One region of the Constrictibacter sp. MBR-5 genome, then DNA from elsewhere that is predicted to be linked to it. Evidence: predicted binding sites of a transcription regulator. Region 1 holds the regulator's gene; each other region holds the start of a gene.

Region 1 (2,198 bases):
CGGCCGTGGCGACGGCGCCATTTGCGGCCTATCACTTTAATCAGGCGGCACTCTATTCGGTCGCGGCGAACCTCGTCGCTGTGCCTGTCACCGGCCTCTGGGTGATGCCGTGCGGGATCGTCGCGCTCCTCGCGATGCCGATCGGCCTAGAGGCCTTGCCGTTGCGGGCGATGGCGGTCGGGCTCGACGTGATCACCTGGGTGGCCAGGGAGACGGCCTCCTGGCCCGGATCGGCCCTGCGCGGCGTCATCATGCCACCGTCGGGGATGGCGGCGGTTGCGGTGGGCGGGCTCTGGCTGTGCCTCTGGCGCACGGGGTGGCGCCTCGCAGGTTTGCCGGCCGTGGTCGCCGGGCTCGCGATGGCGTCTTTGGCCGCGCCGCCCGATATCCTGCTATCCCAGGATGGGCGCCTCGTCGCGGTCCGCGATGCCGACACGCTGTTGCTCACGTCGCTTCGCGCCGCCGGCTTTGAGCGAGAGAATTGGATGCGGCAGACCGGAGCGGACGTTGCGGAGGCTTGGCCCGAACATGCGTCGGAGAGCGGGGCGATGCGTTGCGACATCACGGCCTGCCTCTACAGGCGGTCAGGCCGGACGGTCGCCTTCATCCGTCACGAGGATGCGATGGATACCGACTGTGTGAACGCGGATCTGGTCGTGCTTCTGGCACCGATCTCTTCACGCCTCGCGAAGCGACGGTGCAATGGCCCGCGGCTTCTGCGGCACCGCGACCTGCGTAGCGAAGGGGCCCACGCGATCTGGCTGAGCCCGGCGGGCGTCACGGTCGAAACCGTCCGGGGACGGCGCGGCGACCGGCCCTGGACGAAGACGGGTCAGGCGGGCGATCCGGACGCCAGCGCGGACGATCAGTAGCGGCGGAGCAGGGCGACCAGCCGTCCCTGCACCTGGACGCGATCGGGCGGGAAGATGCGGGTCTCGTACCGCGGATTCGCCGCCTCGAGCGCGATCGACCCTTTATGCCGCCGCAGGCGCTTCAGCGTGACCTCCTCCTGGTCGATCAGCGCAACGATGATCGTTCCGGGATCGGCAGTGTCGCATTCCTCGACGATGACGGTGTCGCCGTCGAAGATGCCGGCGTCGATCATCGAGTCGCCGGCGACCTCAAGCGCATAGTGCTTGCCGCGGCCAAGCATGCCGTGCGGGACGCCGACATAGCTCGTCGGGTCGCGGAGCGCCTCGATCGGCGTACCGGCGGCGATCCGCCCGTAGAGCGGAATCTCGCCCTCGTCGATCGACTTGGATGGCGTCCGCCGCTCACGGAACGGTCCCTGGATCAGCGTACCGCCGTCGGCGGGCGCCGGCACCGCCGTCGGCCCGGCACCCTTGCGCGCCGCAGAATCGGGCAGGCGCAACACTTCCAGCGCGCGGGCCCGGTGGGGAAGGCGTCGAATGAAGCCACGCTCTTCGAGGCCGGTGATCAGCCTGTGGATGCCCGACTTGGATTTCAGCGAGAGAGCTTCTTTCATCTCTTCGAAGGAGGGTGACACGCCGTCACGGGTCAGCCGGGCGTTGATGAAGAGAAGCAGCTCGGTCTGTTTCCTGGTCAGCATGCCTGCGGCTCCGGTCGTTCAGCAAAGAGCCCGAGGCGGAGAACTCGGACGGTCAGCCTAACGTCGTCGGTCTGATCGAGTTGCACCCTCGGCGGGAGAGGGCGCAACGCCTTACATTGCGCGGCAAGAACAAAACGACAACGATGTATGTTCTATTTTAGTTCCCCTTCTCCGTCAATACGAAACACCCGCGGGCGTGGGCTCGCTCACACGACCTGCAGAGGCGACGCATCGGTGGCGCCGCCCGCCCGCGCGGCGGGCGGTACGGAGCGCCTGCCGAGGCTCGGTTGAAACCTCCCGCAATTCGGGATACTTAGGATCTCAAAATAAGCTCATTCTGGAAGGCTACGCAGGCCGACATGCGCTTGCGGGGAGAGGCCATGGCACGAGCTACCACCGCCTCCGCCAGTCGCAAGACCCGCGCGGACAAGGACAGCGAAGACAAAGGTTCCGGCCGGAAGGGGGGGGCGGCCAAGACGGCGGCAGCCTCTTCGCCGACTGCGACGAAGGGCGCCGCGCCGAAGAAGCCTGCGGCGAACGCCTCCGCCGATACCCTGCTGAAATACTACCGCGACATGCTGCTGATCCGACGCTTCGAGGAGCGAGCGGGCCAGATGTACGGCATGGG
Region 2 (2,198 bases), on a different contig from region 1:
ACCCGCCGCAGCCCGTAGGACCCGTACAGCTTGGCACTGGTCCCCAGGATGGTGGCGTCGGTCGCCGCATCGGCGCCGACGATCATCTGCGTCGACTGGCCGGCCGGGGCGAAACTCGCCGGGCGCCGCTCCTCGCGGGCCGCGTCGATGCGCAGGCGCATGCGCCCCATGCTCCGCCGGATGACGCTCTCGTCCTTCTCCGGCGCCAGATGGCGCAGCGCCGCCGCCGTCGGCAGTTCGACGTTGATGCTCAGCCGGTCGGCGAGCCGCCCCGCCTCGGCGATCAGCTCCTCCGACGCTTCGGGAATGGTCTTCAGGTGGATGTAGCCGCGAAAGCCGTGCTCCTCGCGCAATGCGCGCGCCACCGCCACCATCCGCTCCATCGTGTAGTCGGCGTCGCGGATGATCCCGGAGCTCAGGAACAGGCCCTCGATATAGTTGCGGGCGTGAAAGCCCAGCGTCAGCCGGACGACCTCCGCAACCGTGAAGCGCGCCCGCGGCACGTTGCTGGAAACGCGGTTCACGCAATAGGCGCAGTCGAAGACGCAAAAATTGGTGAGCAGGATCTTCAGCAACGAGATGCAGCGGCCGTCGGGCGCGTAGCTGTGGCAGATGCCCATCCCCGCCCCAGCGTCGGTCGGCGCCGCACCCCGCTTGCCCTTGCCACCCGAGGCGCAGGACGCATCGTATTTCGCCGCGTCGGCGAGGATGGCGAGCTTGTCCTTCAGGTCCATGGTCCGTCCACGCGTCGCGCTTGCCCGTCATGTTCCCTATATGTTCTAGTTCGTCGCCGCCGTCGCGGCAAGGCCGTGTTGCCGATCAACGTCATGTGAACGCGCGCGCCTGATCCCCATTGTTGGCGGGGCGTGCGCGGGCGTGGCAGAGGGTATTGATCGACGGGAGCCGACTCGGCGGCAACGAAGTGTTAGGGTCGCCCGATACTTAGTGCTTAGGCCGTCACGCTCCGCCCCCGGCGGTCGTTGCGGCTTTGTTACGCCCGATGCGGAGCCGCAGCGGGAATGCTCCATCCCCTCCCCGGTGCGGGAGGACACTGATCGTCAGGTGGGTCCGTCCATGAAGCGCGCAGCAATCCTCGTCGTAGCGGCAGTCGTGCTGGCTGCGCTGATCGGCGGCTTTGCCTGGTTCCAGTTCGTCATGAAGCCGGAGATGGTCCGCGGCTTCATCACCGGCGCACCGCAGCCGCTGGTGACCGTCACCGCCGAACCCGCACGGCAGGAGCAGTGGCAGACCCGGCTCCCGGCGATCGGCAGCCTGCGCGCCATCCGCGGGATCGACGTGGCCCCCCAGGTGTCGGGCCTCGTCTCGGCGATCCGGTTCGAATCGGGCAGCACCGTCGAGCGCGGCGCGGTCCTGGTCCAGATCGACGATTCCATCGAACAGGCGGACCTGAAGGCGGGTCAGGCGGAGCTGCGCAACGCCGAACTGAACCTGTCGCGGCAGCGCGAGCTGCTTGGCCGCGGCAACACCAGCAAGACCGCGTTCGACACCGCACAGTCAAACCGCGACGTCGCGGCCGCGACGATCGACCGGACGCGGGCGCTGATCGCGCAGAAGGTGATCAAGGCGCCCTTCCCCGGCCGCCTCGGCATCCGGGTCGTCGACCTGGGCGCCTACGTCTCGCCCGGCACCACGATGGTGACGCTGCAGCAGCTCGACCCGATCTATGCCGACTTCCCGATCCCGGAGCAGCAGTTCGACATGCTGCGCACCGGCCAGACCGTCGAGGTGACGGTCGACGCCTATGCGGGGGTCGTCTTCAAGGGCCAGATCGACTCCATCGATGCCCGCGTGAACGAGGAGACGCGCAACGTCCTGGTGCGGGCCGAACTGGCGAATCCCGACCGCCGCCTGCTGCCCGGCATGTTCGCGAACGTCGCCGTGGTCGCGGGCGACGCGGCGACCGTCGTGACGGTGCCGCGGACGGCCGTGACCTACAGTCTCTACGGCGACAGCGTCTATGTCGTCGGCGAGGACGGTGCCGCGGCGGAGGCCGGCAGGCCGATCGAGCGCCGTTTCGTGCGCACCGGCGACACGCGCGAGGGCCGGGTGGCGATCACCGAAGGCATCAAGGCCGGCGACCAGGTCGTCACCTCCGGGCAGCTGAAGCTGCATACCGGCAGCCGCGTGCGCATCGAACAGGCCGAGATCCTGACGCCGCCCGCCGTCCGACCGAAGGA
Region 3 (2,198 bases), on a different contig from region 1:
TCCGTGGTTTCCGCAGTGAGACCGAGTTGACGCGCCGAGAGTGGCTCGACCCTGGAGGCGGACAGGACAGCCGCCTCGGCGCCGTGGCCGGGCACCGAGCCGAGATCCAGCCCTGCCAGCGGCTCGCGCAGCAGGCCGAGCAGGTGGCCGGGATCGCGCGACGGCCGTCCGGTGCCGAGCGTGGCGCGCACAACGCCGCCGTCCGCCCGGTAGAAGGCGAGCGTCAGGTCGCGCACACCGAGTCGCTCGCGCTCAAGCCGCTCGCACAGCGCCCGAACGAGGCGCCGGGCCACTGCCGCCGCGTCCTCGGGTCGGACCAGGGGTTCCGGAAAAGCCATGCGCAGGCGCCAGGGCGGCACCGGCAAGCGGGGCGATACCGGCTCGAAGGCAATGCCCAGGGCGAGGTCGAGCCGCCGTCCGACGTCCGCGCCGAACCGCCGGGCCAGCGGCGCGCGCGGCAGCGGCAGAAGGTCGCCGATCCGCCGCAGCCCGATCTGCGTCAACGCTTCGACCACAGGCTGCATGAGACGCAGAGCGGAAACCGGCAGCGGCTCCAGCGCCGTCCGCGCCGTTCCCGGTGCCACCACCGTCGCCTCCCCGTGCGCCATTCCCGCGCCGTAGCGCGCCACCGCCCAGGCCGCGCCCGGCGTGTCGGCGAGAGCGGCGCGCACGGTAAGGCCGAATTCCGCGATACGACCGGTAAGATCGCGACAAAGCCCGGCCTCTCCGCCGAACAGATGATCGCAGCCGCTGGTGTCGATCAGCAGGCCGTCGGCACCATCGAGCGCGACGATGGGACTGTAGCGCCCGCACCAGTCGGCGAGACGCTCCAGGTCGCGTGCGGTCCCCGCCGGATCGGCATCGACCGCCCGCAGTTCGGGCAGCAGGGCGCGCGCATCGCCGAGCGGCATGCCGGGCACCACGCCGCCGGCCGCTGCCACCGTGTCCGCCGCGGAGATCACGGGACGGCCGTTGACCGGCATCGTCAGCACGATCGGACGGACGTCGTCCTTTCCGGCGCCCTGCCGCAGCCGGTCGATCTCCAGCAGAGGCAGCCAGACGGACAGGATGCGGCGGGAGGGGCGTTTCTTGAGTGGCATGGCCGGATCAGACGGTTCAATGTTCCCTTTATGTTCTAATTCACGCCGGCTTCTCGAACAAGGTCCGCGGCTGCAACGACCCACGTACCGACCGTCCTGCCACAACCCGAATCACATCCCGGGCCTGCTTCTAAGGCTGCGGCGCCAGCAGGGCCGCGTGCGCGGCGTCCCAGACACCGGGGTTGCGCGCCACGAGCAGCCCCTGCCCGTCGACCGCCGGACGATAGGGCGATCCGTCCCAGCGGGTGACGCGGCCGCCGGCCTCGGCGACGATCAGGGCGCCCGGCGCATGGTCCCAGGGCAGCGAGCGCCAGAACAGGGCGAAGTGCCGGTCGCCGGTCAGGATGGAGGGATATTCGGCGCCGGCGCAGTAGAAGGCCGGCGTGACGGCGCCCAGCCCGCAGAGGCGCCGGTCGATCGCGCCGCCGACATCGGGCGGCATGTAGCGGGTGAGCACCGAGCCGCGCAGCGCGTCCGGTGCCGGAACGGCGCGGTCGGCGACGAGGCGCCGGCCGTCGATGGCGGTCCCCGCCCCCTTCTCGGCCACGCAGAGCCGGCCGGAGATCGGCTCGAGGATCCAGGCGGCCACCGTCTCGCCCGCCTGCAGCAGTGCCACCATGACGGCGAAGGGCTCCCGCCCGGCGGCGAAGTTGGCGGTGCCGTCGACCGGGTCGACGACCCAGACCGTGCCGTCGCCGACGGTCTTCAGCAGCGCCGGCTCGGCCGCGCAGGCCTCCTCGCCGACGACGCGGCTGCCCGCGCGCAGGCCGGGCAGCCGCGCGGTCAGCAGCCGCTCGGACTCGCGGTCGGCGACGGTGACGAGGTCGCCGGGCGCCTTCTCCTCGATATCGCCCTGCGCCAGCGTGCGGAAGCGCGGCAGGATCGCCTCGTCCGCCACCTCGCGCAGGATCGCGGCGACGTCTTCGATCAGGTGGGTTCCGGTCATGTCGGGCTCTCCCCGCGGCTCGCCGCGATGCGCCAGAGGGCGTCGATGTCGAGGTGGCGTTCCAGGTGGTCGGCGAGCGCGTCGAGCGCCGCCTCCACGGCGTGGTCGAAGGCAAGCCCGGTCTCGGCCCGCGGGCGCAGGCCGGCCAGGAA

Evidence for each region. The regulator LexA, encoded in region 1, represses DNA repair genes until DNA is damaged. The targets are predictions, from matches to a motif close to ATGTTCTANTTTGGTTC.
Region 2: ABIE65_RS01620 (putative DNA modification/repair radical SAM protein) is a predicted target of LexA. The motif match lies at 764-780, and genes of this name have one in related genera.
Region 3: ABIE65_RS13805 (Y-family DNA polymerase) is a predicted target of LexA. The motif match lies at 1,120-1,136, and genes of this name have one in related genera.

What each region holds. Positions count from the first base shown of each region.
Region 1 is NZ_JBEPTK010000004.1:369,562-371,759, reverse strand. Features, by position in the region: gene ABIE65_RS11835 (ComEC/Rec2 family competence protein) at 1-872, shown strand, start outside; gene lexA (transcriptional repressor LexA) at 866-1,570, opposite strand; gene pdhA (pyruvate dehydrogenase (acetyl-transferring) E1 component subunit alpha) at 1,951-2,198, shown strand, end outside.
Region 2 is NZ_JBEPTK010000001.1:344,778-346,975, forward strand. Features, by position in the region: gene ABIE65_RS01620 (putative DNA modification/repair radical SAM protein) at 1-734, opposite strand, end outside; gene ABIE65_RS01625 (efflux RND transporter periplasmic adaptor subunit) at 1,075-2,198, shown strand, end outside.
Region 3 is NZ_JBEPTK010000005.1:336,631-338,828, reverse strand. Features, by position in the region: gene ABIE65_RS13805 (Y-family DNA polymerase) at 1-1,100, opposite strand, end outside; gene ABIE65_RS13800 (inositol monophosphatase family protein) at 1,231-2,046, opposite strand; gene ABIE65_RS13795 (cobyric acid synthase) at 2,043-2,198, opposite strand, start outside.